One region of the Priestia sp. FSL W8-0001 genome, then DNA from elsewhere that is predicted to be linked to it. Evidence: riboswitches for the same ligand, from Rfam matches in the RefSeq annotation. Region 1 holds a riboswitch; the other holds the start of a gene.
What was found. Region 1 has a riboswitch for cyclic di-GMP ahead of MKZ18_RS05445 (anti-repressor SinI family protein). Riboswitches for the same ligand answer to the same signal wherever they lie in the genome.
Positions count from the first base shown of each region.

Region 2: another riboswitch for cyclic di-GMP. It lies ahead of MKZ18_RS11375 (glycosyltransferase family 2 protein); the one in region 1 lies ahead of MKZ18_RS05445 (anti-repressor SinI family protein).

Region 1 covers NZ_JBBPAL010000001.1:1,037,313-1,045,903, forward strand. The annotation lists gene MKZ18_RS05430 (GGDEF domain-containing phosphodiesterase) at 1-1,348, shown strand, start outside; gene ftsZ (cell division protein FtsZ) at 1,383-2,336, opposite strand; gene MKZ18_RS05440 (hypothetical protein) at 2,539-2,793, opposite strand; gene MKZ18_RS05445 (anti-repressor SinI family protein) at 2,918-3,049, opposite strand; cyclic di-GMP riboswitch class I at 3,076-3,162, opposite strand; gene MKZ18_RS05450 (histidine kinase N-terminal 7TM domain-containing protein) at 3,414-3,755, shown strand; gene MKZ18_RS05455 (IS4 family transposase) at 3,856-5,286, opposite strand; gene MKZ18_RS05460 (IS4 family transposase) at 5,507-6,937, opposite strand; gene MKZ18_RS05465 (IS4 family transposase) at 7,158-8,588, opposite strand.
Region 2 covers NZ_JBBPAL010000001.1:2,133,603-2,142,193, forward strand. The annotation lists gene MKZ18_RS11345 (EamA family transporter) at 1-4, shown strand, start outside; gene MKZ18_RS11350 (TcaA NTF2-like domain-containing protein) at 34-1,725, opposite strand; gene MKZ18_RS11355 (hypothetical protein) at 1,833-2,390, opposite strand; gene MKZ18_RS11360 (LysR family transcriptional regulator) at 2,476-3,348, opposite strand; gene MKZ18_RS11365 (MFS transporter) at 3,541-4,758, shown strand; gene MKZ18_RS11370 (hypothetical protein) at 4,973-5,467, opposite strand; cyclic di-GMP riboswitch class I at 5,652-5,736, shown strand; gene MKZ18_RS11375 (glycosyltransferase family 2 protein) at 5,804-6,382, shown strand; gene MKZ18_RS11380 (glycosyltransferase) at 6,392-6,838, shown strand; gene MKZ18_RS11385 (hypothetical protein) at 6,817-7,260, shown strand; gene MKZ18_RS11390 (DUF523 domain-containing protein) at 7,544-8,014, opposite strand; gene thrC (threonine synthase) at 8,090-8,591, opposite strand, start outside.

The sequences.
Region 1 (8,591 bases):
AGAAGACGTTACGGAGCAAAAGCGCTATACGGATGAAATTGAATATCTAGCAAATTACGATTATCTAACGAATTTGCCAAACCGCCGTAAGTTTGAACGAGATTTAACTAATGCAATTGCACGCGTTAAAAAGAATCATTCGTTCATTGCTGTTTTTTATCTCGGCCTTGACCGTTTTAAATATTTAAACGATACTTTAGGTCATGATATCGGTGATCTCATGCTGCAAAAGTTAGCGCATCGTCTGGAGAAAACGGTACAAGGTAAAGGGTCTTTATCACGAGTGGGCGGCGATGAATTTGCGATATTTTTTGAGTCATTAGACCGTTTAGAAGAATGTACGCAAATTGCCAAATCGCTTTTTGAACAAGTAGAAAGAGAAGTTGAAATTGATGAATTTCATCTTCACACAACCACCAGCATGGGGATTACAATTTATCCGCATGACGGAAAAGACGCAAAAACGCTGTTGAAAAATGCAAGTCTTGCTTTATATCGAGCAAAAGAGCTTGGAAAAAATGACTGGCAGCTTTATTCACCTCATATGGATAGCCGAACGTACAAAAGTTTTCATTTAGAAAAAGGGCTGCGAAATGCCATTGAACAAAATGAGTTTTTTCTTCATTATCAGCCGAAGATCAATACGCAAACGAGAGAGCTTGATAGCTTTGAAGCGTTAATTCGCTGGGATCATCCTGAATGGGGATTTGTATCACCAGGAGAATTTATTCCTCTAGCAGAAGAGTCTAATTTAATTGTGAAAATTGGAGATTGGGTACTAGAGAGAGTATGTCAACAGCTGCAAGAGTGGAAGCAGTTAGGATTAACAGTCGTTCCTGTGTCGGTTAATTTATCGTCAAAACGCTTATTAAAACCTAACTTTGTTGAATTTGTCATGGAGCTTTTAGAACGCTATGACATCGATCCATCGCTTATTGAACTTGAGATTACGGAAAACTCCATCATTCATCATGAAGAGCAAGTAAAAAAGATGATGACCGTTTTAAAAAAGCAGGGCGTGACGTTCGCTTTAGATGATTTTGGAACAGGGTTTAGTTCGCTGTCTCACTTGCAAAAGCTTGATTTTGACGTGTTGAAAATCGATAAAACGTTTATTCAGTCCGTTGTTGAAAACGAAAAACATCAAACCATTACAAAGAGCCTTCTTTACTTAGCACGGGGGCTGAATATGAAGGTGATTGCTGAAGGTGTGGAAACGCGTGCGCAGCTTTCGTTCTTAGAGGAGAATGACTGTCCGTTTATTCAAGGCTATATTTTTAGCAAGCCCGTGTGTATTGAGCAGGCTATTATCTATTTAAAGGCGAAATATTTGGAACCTGTTGTATAAATAAAAACACTTGGATCATCCAAGTGTTTTTTTGTTAGCTTTCTGAAAAGCCAGTTGCGATAACGGTTACCATTACTTTATCTTGAAGATCTTCATTAATAACAGAACCGAAAATCATGTTCAATTCTTGGTCAGAAGCAGACGTTACGATATCTGCAGCTTCCTGTACTTCAAATAAACTGAGGTTAGAGCCGCTTGTAATATTCATTAGAATTCCTTGTGCACCGTCAATTGAACGATCTAACAGTGGACTAGAAATTGCTTTTTTCGCCGCTTCAGCAGCGCGTTCAGGACCGCTTGCAATCCCAATTCCCATCAGCGCGTAGCCTTGGTCTGACATAATGGTTTTTACATCAGCAAAATCAAGGTTAATGAAGCCTGGGATAGAAATCAAGTCGGAAATCCCTTGAATCCCTTGACGCAGTACGTTATCAGCTTCGCGGAAAGCATCCAGCATTGTCGTGCGCTTATCACCAATTTCTAATAAGCGGTCATTTGGAATGACAATTAGCGTATCAACTGCGTTCATCATTTCGTCAACACCGCCTGTTGCTTGACGAGTACGTTTTGTTCCTTCAAAACGAAACGGCTTTGTTACGACACCAATTGTTAGCGCACCGAGCTCACGAGCCATCTCCGCAACAACAGGTGCAGCACCTGTCCCTGTTCCGCCGCCCATCCCTGCTGTTACAAACACCATGTCCGCACCTTGAAGGGCGTCTTGAATTTCCTCTTTGCTCTCTTCAGCAGCAGCGCGTCCGACTTCGGGGTTTGCACCCGCACCCAGTCCACGCGTTAAGGCAGCACCAATTTGCATGCGTTTTTCTGCTTTTGATAGATTAAGAGCCTGAGCGTCGGTGTTTACAGCCATAAATTCAACGCCTTGCACGCCGTGTTCAATCATGCGGTTAACGGTATTGTTTCCACCGCCTCCCACACCAACTACTTTAATTTTCACTAGTGGAGATCCTGTATCAAAATCAATCATATGTTCAGCCTACTTTCTCTCATTCGATTGTTCAAAAAAGGTAAGTGATTGTTTAAATAATCATCATCTTTATCGCCGTTGACATAATGATGTTAAATTCACTGTTTTATCGCCATTGTACCATTAATTAAGGTTATCTGTCTGTATTTGACGAAAAACGTTATCAAATCGCAAAAAAGATGACCAAAGAACTCGATTTTGGTCATCTTTTGAACGTATCAACGTACTGTTTTGCTTGAAGTAAGCCCCACCCTGTATCTTGTCGAACGGCTTTTATAACTTCTACATTTGTATACCCTTTTTCAAGCATGGCTGAGACTTTTATTGCGAGCGCTTCTTGTTGGTTTTCCGTAAGCGGTGTTGTTTTAATCTGCTTTTCAAGCGCCCGTATTTTTGAATGTAGTGTAAAAATGTAGACGACTAGGGCAGCGATTATGATAAACGATGCTATATTCAATGTTTCTTCACAATCCTTTCTAGTTTTTACCTATTACTAGTATACAAGAAAAGCAAGCACGAAAAAACCTTCAGGTAGTCTATACCTGAAGGTTTACGGTGCCTTATTTCAGCTTGAGGACTGTTTATGTAGTTTCGTTCTGAAGTAAAAAATGCTGTATTTCTTCAATGGTGAGACCGAGATCTTTTGCGTGCTGCATGAGTGAAATCCATTCTTGTACATCTTCTTCTGCTTTTACTGTTATTTGATTTGTCATTACTTTAATATCCCCCTCGACCCATCCCAGGGAGCTCAGCCATCATAGTGCCGTTGCACCTTAGATCTGTAGCTTTGCGTCGCTTTCTTTCGAAAGATTTGCCTTTTTCTGAAGAGAATTATTTTTAGTAGTATTAAAAGTATATGCTAAACAAAATGAAAAAGATGTCGAAAGGTGTTGTTTATCTTTAAAAAATTGAAAAAATTATCGGATTTATATGAATATATACTTATTAAATGTGAAGTAATTGGGTTTTATGGAGGATAAATAGGCTAGATGAACGAAAATATATAGTCTAAGAGAAACGCGCTGCTATATAATAATGTAGCGTACGCTAACCTTAATGAAAATGGAGTCGTGGCTCATGCATAGTGAACTACTCAAATATGTAGTGATTGTTGGAAGTTCGGGTGTCCTTAGTTTAGCTTTAAGTTTATACGGTGCGTTTAAAATTCGAGACAGTCCTCGGGTTAAGCACTATGTCATATTAACCTTTCTGTCATCTGTTTTTGCTTTTGGATACATGTTTGAAATGATGAGTACATCGATTGAAGAAGTTAAGTTTTGGCTAAGCGTAGAGTATCTTCCTCTGCCATTTATCCCAGCATTCATCGTATTAATGTGCTTTAACTACGTTGGGAAAAAGATTTATCCAGCTTTTTATTATCTTCTATTTAGGGGTACCACCACATACCCATCAAGCTAACGACAGAAACGATTAAAAATGTAATGATCCTTGTCCTAACATCGGTGAGTATCAGAAAAATCGGCATGACAAAGAAGCCTATGAAACCATCATTTTTTCGTTAGGCAACTTGTTGTTGTTTTACTGCTGTCTCATACACAATACCAAGAATGTCAAAAACGGTTTTTTTCTGATACCGATGACACTTACGCCCATTCTTTTTCAACAGGTGATACAGTCGTTGGAGAATCGTTACGAGTTCAGTCAGATCACCTGCCATTGCTGGAAATAGTAACGGAAAATAGTCCTTAATCATATAAATTGATTTGTATTCACTCAGCTCTTGTTTTCTCTTTTTCAACAGGATCTGCCGCATTTGAAACATGGTGGAAGAACAGAGAAGAATCCCGATGAGTTGCCCATATAAATGGCACTCTAGCCGTTCCTTTTTGATGGTTTTACATTCATCTATTTCGAAGAAGGACTTCCATGTTTTAAATAAAATTTCAATCTGCCAACGTAACGAATACAATGAATGCACATCGTTTGTCGGTACTTCTTTTGGTGGTGTGTTCGTAATATAAACGTTCATTCCCATCAGCTGTTTACTTTTATCCTTCATGACAATGCCTTTCTTTTTCTCACGTACAGCTTGGTTGTTTAAACGGGTTTTAGTTTGTTCGTTCGTTAGTCGGTGAATGATGACACGTGTCGGTAATTTTTGAATTTGACCAACATAAGCTTCTGAAAGTTCAATGGTCTCACCCGGTTCCAGTTCGTTCAAGATGTGTGCCATATTAAGCTGAATATATTCGCTCTGCTTTTTCAGTGTGCCGTTTTTGAAGTATTCTGGTTCAGGGTTTTTTACATAAATACGGGTATTTAGCTTTAATCGAGAGAGATAAAAGGCGCCTAATTCATGAATCGTTTGTAAATCTCGTAAATCAAAATAACCTAAATCACGTAAACAGAAATCGCCTGCTTTCACACTTTCAAGACAAGTTGTGCCATACGTTTTATCATTATCTTTTCCCGGTCCTAGCTGTACGTGTAAAAATTGCCCACTCAATAAGTCATATTCAAGCTGAATCTTTACACCTGCCGTATTACTGCTTCCTCCAGACCCTTGATAATCACTTACGAAGGCATCGGGTAGCTGAAACACTGTGGCATCTAAAATCCGAATACGGTTAAAAATCAAGAAGAGCGTTGACGATAGCGATTGTGTTGCACAAAGTTTCTGTGTGAGAAGTAAAGCAAACACCTCACGAAGAAACTGGACGGCTGCTGGATTAAACCGTTGATTCAATCCTTCCTGACTCATCAGGACACCTGTTGAAGCTTCTAGTCGACTACACAGTTGTGCAAGCGATGTGCGAGCGACTTCCTGGCTAAGCCACACGCAAAGAGCCATCAGTTCATTTGCTTGATACTTACTCGATCGTTTCACAAATCCCACTTTCTTAGCGATTTCTTGTAAGGCAATGGGAGACAAAGAGCGTTGTAATTCTTGTGCAAATAGGTGTAATTCTTCGGAAAACTGAACATCCATAAAAAAACGCCATCCTTTTCGAGTAGTTTACTAAAAAGAATAACGTTTTTTTCGTTTTGGGGAAAATCCATTGCGTTAGCTTGATGGGTATGGGGTACCACCACATACCCATCAAGCTAACGACAGAAACGATTAAAAATGTAATGATCCTTGTCCTAACATCGGTGAGTATCAGAAAAATCGGCATGACAAAGAAGCCTATGAAACCATCATTTTTTCGTTAGGCAACTTGTTGTTGTTTTACTGCTGTCTCATACACAATACCAAGAATGTCAAAAACGGTTTTTTTCTGATACCGATGACACTTACGCCCATTCTTTTTCAACAGGTGATACAGTCGTTGGAGAATCGTTACGAGTTCAGTCAGATCACCTGCCATTGCTGGAAATAGTAACGGAAAATAGTCCTTAATCATATAAATTGATTTGTATTCACTCAGCTCTTGTTTTCTCTTTTTCAACAGGATCTGCCGCATTTGAAACATGGTGGAAGAACAGAGAAGAATCCCGATGAGTTGCCCATATAAATGGCACTCTAGCCGTTCCTTTTTGATGGTTTTACATTCATCTATTTCGAAGAAGGACTTCCATGTTTTAAATAAAATTTCAATCTGCCAACGTAACGAATACAATGAATGCACATCGTTTGTCGGTACTTCTTTTGGTGGTGTGTTCGTAATATAAACGTTCATTCCCATCAGCTGTTTACTTTTATCCTTCATGACAATGCCTTTCTTTTTCTCACGTACAGCTTGGTTGTTTAAACGGGTTTTAGTTTGTTCGTTCGTTAGTCGGTGAATGATGACACGTGTCGGTAATTTTTGAATTTGACCAACATAAGCTTCTGAAAGTTCAATGGTCTCACCCGGTTCCAGTTCGTTCAAGATGTGTGCCATATTAAGCTGAATATATTCGCTCTGCTTTTTCAGTGTGCCGTTTTTGAAGTATTCTGGTTCAGGGTTTTTTACATAAATACGGGTATTTAGCTTTAATCGAGAGAGATAAAAGGCGCCTAATTCATGAATCGTTTGTAAATCTCGTAAATCAAAATAACCTAAATCACGTAAACAGAAATCGCCTGCTTTCACACTTTCAAGACAAGTTGTGCCATACGTTTTATCATTATCTTTTCCCGGTCCTAGCTGTACGTGTAAAAATTGCCCACTCAATAAGTCATATTCAAGCTGAATCTTTACACCTGCCGTATTACTGCTTCCTCCAGACCCTTGATAATCACTTACGAAGGCATCGGGTAGCTGAAACACTGTGGCATCTAAAATCCGAATACGGTTAAAAATCAAGAAGAGCGTTGACGATAGCGATTGTGTTGCACAAAGTTTCTGTGTGAGAAGTAAAGCAAACACCTCACGAAGAAACTGGACGGCTGCTGGATTAAACCGTTGATTCAATCCTTCCTGACTCATCAGGACACCTGTTGAAGCTTCTAGTCGACTACACAGTTGTGCAAGCGATGTGCGAGCGACTTCCTGGCTAAGCCACACGCAAAGAGCCATCAGTTCATTTGCTTGATACTTACTCGATCGTTTCACAAATCCCACTTTCTTAGCGATTTCTTGTAAGGCAATGGGAGACAAAGAGCGTTGTAATTCTTGTGCAAATAGGTGTAATTCTTCGGAAAACTGAACATCCATAAAAAAACGCCATCCTTTTCGAGTAGTTTACTAAAAAGAATAACGTTTTTTTCGTTTTGGGGAAAATCCATTGCGTTAGCTTGATGGGTATGGGGTACCACCACATACCCATCAAGCTAACGACAGAAACGATTAAAAATGTAATGATCCTTGTCCTAACATCGGTGAGTATCAGAAAAATCGGCATGACAAAGAAGCCTATGAAACCATCATTTTTTCGTTAGGCAACTTGTTGTTGTTTTACTGCTGTCTCATACACAATACCAAGAATGTCAAAAACGGTTTTTTTCTGATACCGATGACACTTACGCCCATTCTTTTTCAACAGGTGATACAGTCGTTGGAGAATCGTTACGAGTTCAGTCAGATCACCTGCCATTGCTGGAAATAGTAACGGAAAATAGTCCTTAATCATATAAATTGATTTGTATTCACTCAGCTCTTGTTTTCTCTTTTTCAACAGGATCTGCCGCATTTGAAACATGGTGGAAGAACAGAGAAGAATCCCGATGAGTTGCCCATATAAATGGCACTCTAGCCGTTCCTTTTTGATGGTTTTACATTCATCTATTTCGAAGAAGGACTTCCATGTTTTAAATAAAATTTCAATCTGCCAACGTAACGAATACAATGAATGCACATCGTTTGTCGGTACTTCTTTTGGTGGTGTGTTCGTAATATAAACGTTCATTCCCATCAGCTGTTTACTTTTATCCTTCATGACAATGCCTTTCTTTTTCTCACGTACAGCTTGGTTGTTTAAACGGGTTTTAGTTTGTTCGTTCGTTAGTCGGTGAATGATGACACGTGTCGGTAATTTTTGAATTTGACCAACATAAGCTTCTGAAAGTTCAATGGTCTCACCCGGTTCCAGTTCGTTCAAGATGTGTGCCATATTAAGCTGAATATATTCGCTCTGCTTTTTCAGTGTGCCGTTTTTGAAGTATTCTGGTTCAGGGTTTTTTACATAAATACGGGTATTTAGCTTTAATCGAGAGAGATAAAAGGCGCCTAATTCATGAATCGTTTGTAAATCTCGTAAATCAAAATAACCTAAATCACGTAAACAGAAATCGCCTGCTTTCACACTTTCAAGACAAGTTGTGCCATACGTTTTATCATTATCTTTTCCCGGTCCTAGCTGTACGTGTAAAAATTGCCCACTCAATAAGTCATATTCAAGCTGAATCTTTACACCTGCCGTATTACTGCTTCCTCCAGACCCTTGATAATCACTTACGAAGGCATCGGGTAGCTGAAACACTGTGGCATCTAAAATCCGAATACGGTTAAAAATCAAGAAGAGCGTTGACGATAGCGATTGTGTTGCACAAAGTTTCTGTGTGAGAAGTAAAGCAAACACCTCACGAAGAAACTGGACGGCTGCTGGATTAAACCGTTGATTCAATCCTTCCTGACTCATCAGGACACCTGTTGAAGCTTCTAGTCGACTACACAGTTGTGCAAGCGATGTGCGAGCGACTTCCTGGCTAAGCCACACGCAAAGAGCCATCAGTTCATTTGCTTGATACTTACTCGATCGTTTCACAAATCCCACTTTCTTAGCGATTTCTTGTAAGGCAATGGGAGACAAAGAGCGTTGTAATTCTTGTGCAAATAGGTGTAATTCTTCGGAAAACTGAACATCCATAAA
Region 2 (8,591 bases), 1.1 Mb from region 1:
TTAAATGATGAGAGGAGGATCTTTCTCTATAGTTTATTCAACTGGCGTTTGAACGTCTTTGGTGGTTTCAATACTTTTAATTTTAAGCTTATCTTCACCTTTTAGCTCCACGCGATAGATTCGATTCTTTACAAACTTTGTACTGGCATCATACGAATCGGTAAACGTGTACTCTTCTGTTGCATACACCGAATACTTACCTTCACCTGTCTTTTCAACTTTACTAACAAGCAATTGATCATTGGCAAACGACACGTTTTTTCCAGCTAAAGACGTAATATACGCTTCTAAATCACTATACACTTGCGCATCTTCATCGATATAAGGTGCCATTCCGCTAAAGTCACCGCTGTTTAAGCTTGAAAAATAAGCGGCTTTATAAGACCCTACAAAGTTGTGAATCTCTGTTTCACTCACGTCTTTTACAGGCTTTGGGTCATTTTCTGCTGATTGCTTATCTTTTGCCTCTGCTTTTTCTGTCATAGCTGGTGCAGTGTTATCATCCGTAACCCCGCGGCCAAAATTCATATACACAATAAAAATGAGCACGATTGCAAGAACTGCCCCTACGAAAAAGGGAAACGTTCGCTTTGTTTTTTGCTGCTTTTCTAAAACCGGATAGTCGGCTGTAGCTGGAACGCTTAGCTTTTCTTCTTTCACTTGCAAACTAGCAAAATAAGAAGGAAGAGAAACAGGTGACATACGTTCCGGCCCGGTAAGCATTTGTACTTCTTCAGCAACTTCAATAAATTCAGCAATAGCTGAGCTTCGGTACAGGTCTGCTACTTGGTCGAACGCTTCAATTTCTTTTCCTTGAAAAAACGTTCGTGAAGCGTTCATAAACGATGATAGCCATTTATAATGCGCATCCATTTCTTCGACGTAGCTTACTTTCTCGATTTGTTTTTGTAACTGTTGTTGAGCACGCTCGCTATCGTTTATCATTTCATTAATTTCTTTTTCAATAGCCCGCAGTGCCTCGATAGCGTATGCTTTCATATCAGCTTCAAGATTCGCAAAACTGTTCTTCAAACCAGGTAAGTCGATTTCTTCGAGCTGTTTATTTGCTACGGTAAGACGGCGAATGCTTTCATTGTATTCGTGCTGCTTCGTACGAAACGCAGTTGCTGTTTGCTTTGTCACGTACCGCTTTTTTCGGAGCTGATTCCATTCTTCAAGCAGCTCACTTTCTTGCTTTTGAACAGTTAAAGCATCTTCTTTTAACCCTTCACGCTTTTGATCAACATCCATAAACGCTGGCAAATATTCTGCGCACTTCGCTTCAAGATTCGCTAGCTTGTTTGTTTGACCATATGCTGACATAACATCGAAAAAACGATTTAACAAGCTGGTCATGTCAGACGATGTGTTAATGTTTGTTTCAAAAAGGCTTAGTATATCTGTATGTAGTTGTTTTAACTTCTCTACTCGGCGCAAGTTTTGACTGCGAGCTTCCAGAAAAGCTGGATAATCTGTTGAAAGCAGCGTTGTCACTAAAAATTCTCCGTTAGTCATATCATACTGCTTGCGCTCTGTTTTCACTACTTTATAAACCTCATGCAGCTCTTTAGAAACTTCCATCATAAACTCTTGTTCCGTCAGCTGATGAAGCTTGTCCTTTACGTTACGTAAATGGCGTGAGCGCAGCGGTTCTTTTTCGTTATATAAGCTCAGCCATTCTTGCAGCATCTCATAAGCTGCTTCATTCCATTTAATTGTGCTCATGTAGTTATTCACCCGTTAATTCAATATTTTCTACTATCACTATACAGGAATTTCACGAGATTTCCAGACAAAAATAGCTATACGATAACCCGCATAGCATTTCGACATTAATATTCGTAAGCTTTTAACTCTTCTTCAAATACCATTTGCATCGCGGTAAAATCATCTGGATGGGCCTTCATCGCATCATGTAGGTGGTTTAGCTCAAACTGCGAAGTAATCTCGTATTCTTTTAAATATTCATAGCTTTCAAGCTGTTCTTTAATCACGTACTGCTGCATCGTTTTGTTCTTAGGATATTTCTCTTCGGCAGCTTGATAAACCACATGCTCAACCTCTTTTTTATCTAATGACAAAATTGGATTCGTAAGCGTAGCTGAAAAAGCTGTTGGCGTATCATGACTGGTTGCCGTTTGACCTGCGAGCTTATCTTCAAGCTCAGACAGCTGCATTTTTACATGTTCAAGCTGCTTTAAAGCCTGATTTTTTTCTACGAGGACTTCTTTCTTTTCTTCTGTCAGTTCAGCAAGCTCTTCTTCTAGCAGTGAAATTTTTTGATAGCTCGTAATAATAAGTGCAGAACAAAATAAAAAGACAATCGTTAGCGCAAGCATCAGCGCAAGAAACCACCATTTTTTATAAAGAGGTATTGGAACTGTTGACATGTAAAATCCCTCCTTTATAGCTTGGCACACTCTTTTAATACCCATGTATATGCGTAAAGAAGGGATTTTATTTATTGATAGACGGCTAAAACGTTTTTAATATAAACTCTTTAAAGTTCTGCACGGCTGGTGAAATATATCTTCCTTCAACCCAAGCTAGACCGATAAGACGTTCACATTTTGAATAGCGAATAGGAATTTTCACGATATGACTTTGATCTACTCCTTTTAAATCTGGCAAAATTGATACGCCAAGACCCGCAGCAACAAGACCCGCAACCGTGTCAGCTTCTTCTCCTTCAAAAGTTACATGAGGATTCACGCCCACTTCATGTAGAAACTGTTCAACCGTGACGCGTAGGCTAAACCCTTTTTTCAAATGAATAAACGGTTCTTCTACTAGCTCTTCAATGGTTATTGCTTCTTTTGTGGCAAAAGCATGATTCGTCGGCACAATCGCAAATAACTCTTCTCTCCAAAGCTCTTTCCACGCTACGGGTTCTTTAATACCCATGGGAGAGATTAAGCAAATGTCTAACTCTCCTTTTTCCAGCTGATCTAGTAGAATATGCGTTGGACTCTGTCTAAGTGAAAAGTTGACCTTGGGATACTGTCTGCGAAATTCCACAAGCAAATCAGGTATGAGGTTGGTGCTCAGCGTATGTAAAAATCCTAGAGAAACCTGACCTTGGTCAGGGTCAAGTAAATGCTGAATCTCTTGCTTCCCTTTCTCAAATTCACTCATCATATTCGTAACGCTTTTTAGTAGAATTTCACCGTACTGATTTAAGCGAATCGATCTTCCCTGTCGTTCAAAGAGTGAAACACCGATTTCCTCTTCAAACCGAGCTAGCGACCTGCTTAAAGCGGGTTGCGTAATCGAAAGCTCCTTGGCTGCTTTTGTCATATGCTGTAAGCGTGCTAAAGTCTGGAAATACTCAAATTGCTGCCATTCCACCTCGTTTGACACCCCTTCCACTCATTACATAAATACATTAAAATCATGATAACTATGCATTATACATTATATATCAGAAGTGATAGGATATATAGGAGAGAAGTTCTTCTATAGCTATAGAATCGAAATTAATAATCAAAAGGATGGATAAAACATGTGTGGAGAATATGATCATGAACAAGTGATGATAGTATGAGCTATATTCAGCAGGGAACAAAAGCGTTTCGCAAAACGAGCTTTGCATTTTTTGCAGCGGGCTTCAATACTTTTGCCATTCTTTATTGCACTCAGCCATTAATGGTAACGTTCACAAACGAATTTGATATTTCACCGACTATCGCAAGCTTGTCGCTATCCATCACAACTATTACCCTCGCCATCAGTATGCTTGTCTTTGGTTCTCTTTCTGAAGTATGGGGCCGAAAATCTGTGATGGTTTATTCAATGTTTGCTGCTTCTGCGCTTTGCATTTTAACAGCTTTTAGTCCTAATTTTTATGTGTTACTAGTATTTCGTGCACTCGTTGGAATTGCTTTAGCAGGCTTACCGGCCGTTGCAATGGCTTATCTTGGCGAAGAGATTGAAAGAAAAAGCTTAGGTGCAGCCATGGGCTTATACATTAGCGGAAACGCCATTGGAGCCGTAGCGGGGCGTGTCATTTCAGGAGTTGTCAACGACACAGCAGGCTGGCATTTCTCCATTGGATTAATTGGCATTATTAGCTTAATTGCTACGGTTCTTTTTTGGCGCAGCCTCCCTCATTCTACACACTTTACACCGCGTAGCCTCAATGTCGTCAGCTTAGGAAAGTCACTAGTTGACCATTTAAAAGACCCTGGATTACTCTTTTTATTTTGCATTGGCTTTTTACTATTAGGAAGCAATGTTGCTTTGTTCAATTACATTGGCTACGTGCTAACCGCTAAGCCTTACGGACTCAGCGAATCCGTTATCAGCTGGATTTTTATTATCATGATGATTGGAACATTCAGTTCAATTTGGAACGGAAAGCTCATTGATCACCACGGTAAACAGCCAATTCTGCTGATTAATCTACTCGTTGCGTTTGCAGGTGTCTGCCTTACTTTAGAGAGCCACTTACTATTAAAAATTATCGGTATCGGCCTCTTTACTTTTGGCTTTTTCGGCGCTCATTCCATCGCTAGCAGCTGGGTAGGACAGCGAGCCCTGCGCAACAAAGCACAAGCCTCATCTCTATATTTATTTTTATACTATACGGGGTCAAGCGTTGGCGGGACCTTAGGCGGAATATTCTGGTCCCACTACGGCTGGCACGGCGTCATCGGAATGATTGGCGGATTTATACTAACTGCCGGAATATTAACCGCTTGCTTATCAAAAGTAAACGTCAAATCGTCTGTTCTTGTAAAAGCAAATGAAAGCTATTAGAGAAGGTGCTATAAACAGTAAAAAGCTCTGTCATAGTGATTCACAGAGCTTTTTCCGTTTGCTATAGTTTCATATCAAAAATTTAAATTTCTTTGAGAAAGCTTAGTACTTTGTAAAGTGACTACCTTCTTTTCCGCTTCACACCTCAGATAATAAAAGTATCGAACGATTTCATAATCACTTTTTATGCAATAAAGCAGCAGATTTTTCCTCTTTACTCAAACCACTTATCACCGTCGGAAATCCACTTGTTTTGATGCAAATCCAAGCAAAGGTCGTGGTCGTGGAAGCTAAAGTAACTTGGAAGCTTAATAGAAGAACCACCCGCTTCTAACCAACAGCTATAAAACCAGCTTGCAATAGCCTTATGTTCTGCTTCTTCAACCTTTTCGTTCTCCTCATAAAACTCCCAAAATGCGTCTTCTTCCTCTTCCGATAGATAATTGTAGTTTACTTCTTCACTAATCGTAAAGCTTCCAGCAAACTCATCGCTTCTGCACTCTTCTCCAAACACTTCATTTGCATCACGGTCCATCGAAAACATCGTAATGGACAAATCCAATACCTGTGGAAAAGCAGTAAAATCGAGCAGATCGATTTCTGAATGGAAGGTAAATTGAGTCACCTTCCTTAGCTCATTCACAACTGACTGTGAATACTTTTCAAGCTCACGCTGGATGTGAGAAGCGTGCTGTTCACTTGTATACATAGAGAAACACCTACTTTTTCATTATATTGAATATTCTACCATATAATTTCGGGAAATATAGCATGATTTGTCGAATTAACATAAGGTATATTTACCTATTTTTATGATAGAATCTAGAAAAAGTATTCTTTATATAGGTATTTAATCTTCATTTTTGTTCTTGAAAGAAAACAAACTTTTATTTTTCAGCCAAAGGCAAACTAATCGAAAGGTTAGGACGCAAAACCTCAGATCTAACGCTTAATAGCTATGATGGCTGGGTTTCCTGATACCGTTGGAGGGGTATTAACGATGAACAGCGAAAGCATGCGTACAGGAAGTATTGGCGCTTAGTACATGAAGCCTCGAATTGTAGCTTTTATTCCAGCTCACAATGAAGAAAAGTCAATCCGAGATTGTTTGGAAGGATTAGGAGATCAACTTTTACCTAATCGAGTAGACTTGGATGTATTTGTAATTGCTGATAACTGCACCGACCGCACAAAAGAACGTGCAGAACAAGCTGCTAAAGACTTTAATTTAAACGTTAAAGTTCTTATTACGGAAAATAATAAACAGCGCAAAGTTGGTGCACTGAACACAGCTTGGAAACGTATTTACGGTGATACGCTTGACTTGTATTCTAAAACTCTCACAACTTATCAACAGCTGTATAAAGAATCCATTAAAGCGATATTAGGGATGGATGCAGACAGTCGTCTGGCTCCGCAAGCCCTTATTAACCTCTGGGAAGATTTGATGACATCTCGAAATATTGGTGGTGTAATGGCAAAATATACGATGCGCATGCTGAAAAAGAAAAGCCAGCTGTCTAAAGACGATGTTCAATATGAGCAAAAGTTAGCAAGTGGTGAATACGGTGGCCCACTTACTCGTTGGTGGACCCATCAACAAAAGCAGGACATGGCTAGCTGACTTTTAGATTTGCAGTATCATGGTGGAAGTACGTACGTATTGGGAGGACAAGCAACATTATTTCGACCTGAAGCTTTACAAACAGTTGTTGAACAAAATAACCTCGATGGTCCTTGGCAAAATGATAGTGATGTTGAAGATATGCTGTTAACTTGGCAGCTTCAAAAAGCAAATTGGAAAACGTTAATTAGCCCTTCTGCCAGATGCTTTGTTGACTCCATGCGCTCCTACCATACGTTTCGTGAACAGCGAAACAAATGGAAGTCAGGAACCGTTGATTTGCTTACTAATTCTAACTTAGGTGTTAAAACACGACATAAAGGTAAGCTATGGCGCTCACAGCTAAAAACGCTTAGTGATTTGCTCATTCGCCTTTTATTTGTACTTTTGCTGGCGGTAGCGCTGGCAACAGACCAATTTTATTGGACTTGGATATGGGCTATTCTATTGGTCTAGCTTCTATTTTAAATGTTATTTTAGCTCTGAAAACCCCAATGCATCGACCCATTGACGTTATTTTATCTGGCTTATTAATCAGCCCTGAAATTTATCTTTGGGTCAATCTCGTTACCTTTAATCAAGTATGGATAGAACGCCTTACAGCAACTAAAAAAGACGGCTGGGCAAACCAGTATGCTGCTGAAAACGGGAAAACGAAAAGTAAGTTAACACAAGGCTTACTAAGTTTATGCCTATTTATAGCATTTGTTGTAATGTTATGTATCTATTTTAGAGATTTTCTTACATCAACACCTGTACAACAATCAATCTATCCATATTTAATGAATGGATGGATTTTATTAACCTACCTAACTATTTATCAATCCCTTTATATGATTTATCAAATTTGGACGCTTAGAAAGCGAATTGAAGCATAAGTACTCGTGAAACATCATTATGGTAAAAAGCCCAGTTTATTGTTACTGGGCTTTTTTGTAATTTACATATCATTCTACTCTTGGCAAGCTACGGACCAATTGAATGCCAAAAATGTTTTCTCTGCTAGCGGCTCTTTATCATCTTGGATACACATATTTTTTGCATGTATAAATGATTGAAAATTTAAAGTAACTGCTATTACGAAAACTCCAAAAATCATGATGGCTACTGTATAGAATTTTTTACTTTTGCGCACATGGACTCCTCACTTTTCATGCATATTTAACTTGAACTGGTGCCAAGTAGTACTTTATACTCCTCTTCTGAAAACACTTCAATGGAATGTCTTCTTAACAGAGCTGTTGTCACTCCCATTCCTACAACTTGTGTCCCTTGAAACGCGCCGTTGTAGATCATCGAACTTCCACATGAAGGGCTGCTTTCTTTTAAAACCACGACAGTTGCGTTTAGCTCTTTTACTATTTTAAGTGTTTGGTAAGCTCCTTTTATGTATAAACTTGTCACGTCCCTACCCGACTTTTCAATTACGCTCGCCGTTCCGTCTAACACATCTTCACCGCTTCCTCCAACAATTTCAGCTGGTTCGCGCGGCGTGGTAAAACCTCCTAAAAGCTCTGGACAGACAGGAACGGCTTTTTTCGCGTGAATCAACGATTGTATGACTGACTGTTCACAAGACGTACCGTTATACCGCACCGGCATTCCTGCTAGGCATGAGCTGACTAAAATCATCTGTCTTCCTCCAATTCTTTCAATCTCGTTCTAGAGTTTGTTCTTTTTTCTATTCAGCTTAAAATCTTTTATTCCTTACGTCACTTTAATCCCCGCTCCGCAAAGTGGAATAACGACTTTCTCTGTTGATTCACAAGCATATCGCAAATACCCAGCATAATTCGCAGCTGTCGTTGGCTCAACGTAAAATCCTTTTTCAGCAAGCATTGTTCTTGCTTTTTGAATATCTTCTTCACTCACACGAATAACATCTCCACCTGTATCACGAATAGCTGATAAAATTTGCTTAGAGCGAGCCGGAGCCGCAATGGCGATTCCTTCTGCTAAAGTAGGTTGTCCTGAAATCGGCATGGCTTCTTTTTCTCCTCTTTTAAATGCTTGTTGAATTGGAGAACAGTTTTTGGCTTGTACAGCTACAATTTTAGGAACTTTTTTGATTAATCCGTTCTCTTTTAGCTCTTTAAATCCATAGTATGCACCTAAAAGCAGCGTTCCGTTTCCAACAGGCACAATGAGTGTATCAGGTGCTCCGTTCAGCTGCTCCCAAATTTCGTACGCATACGTTTTAGTACCTTCA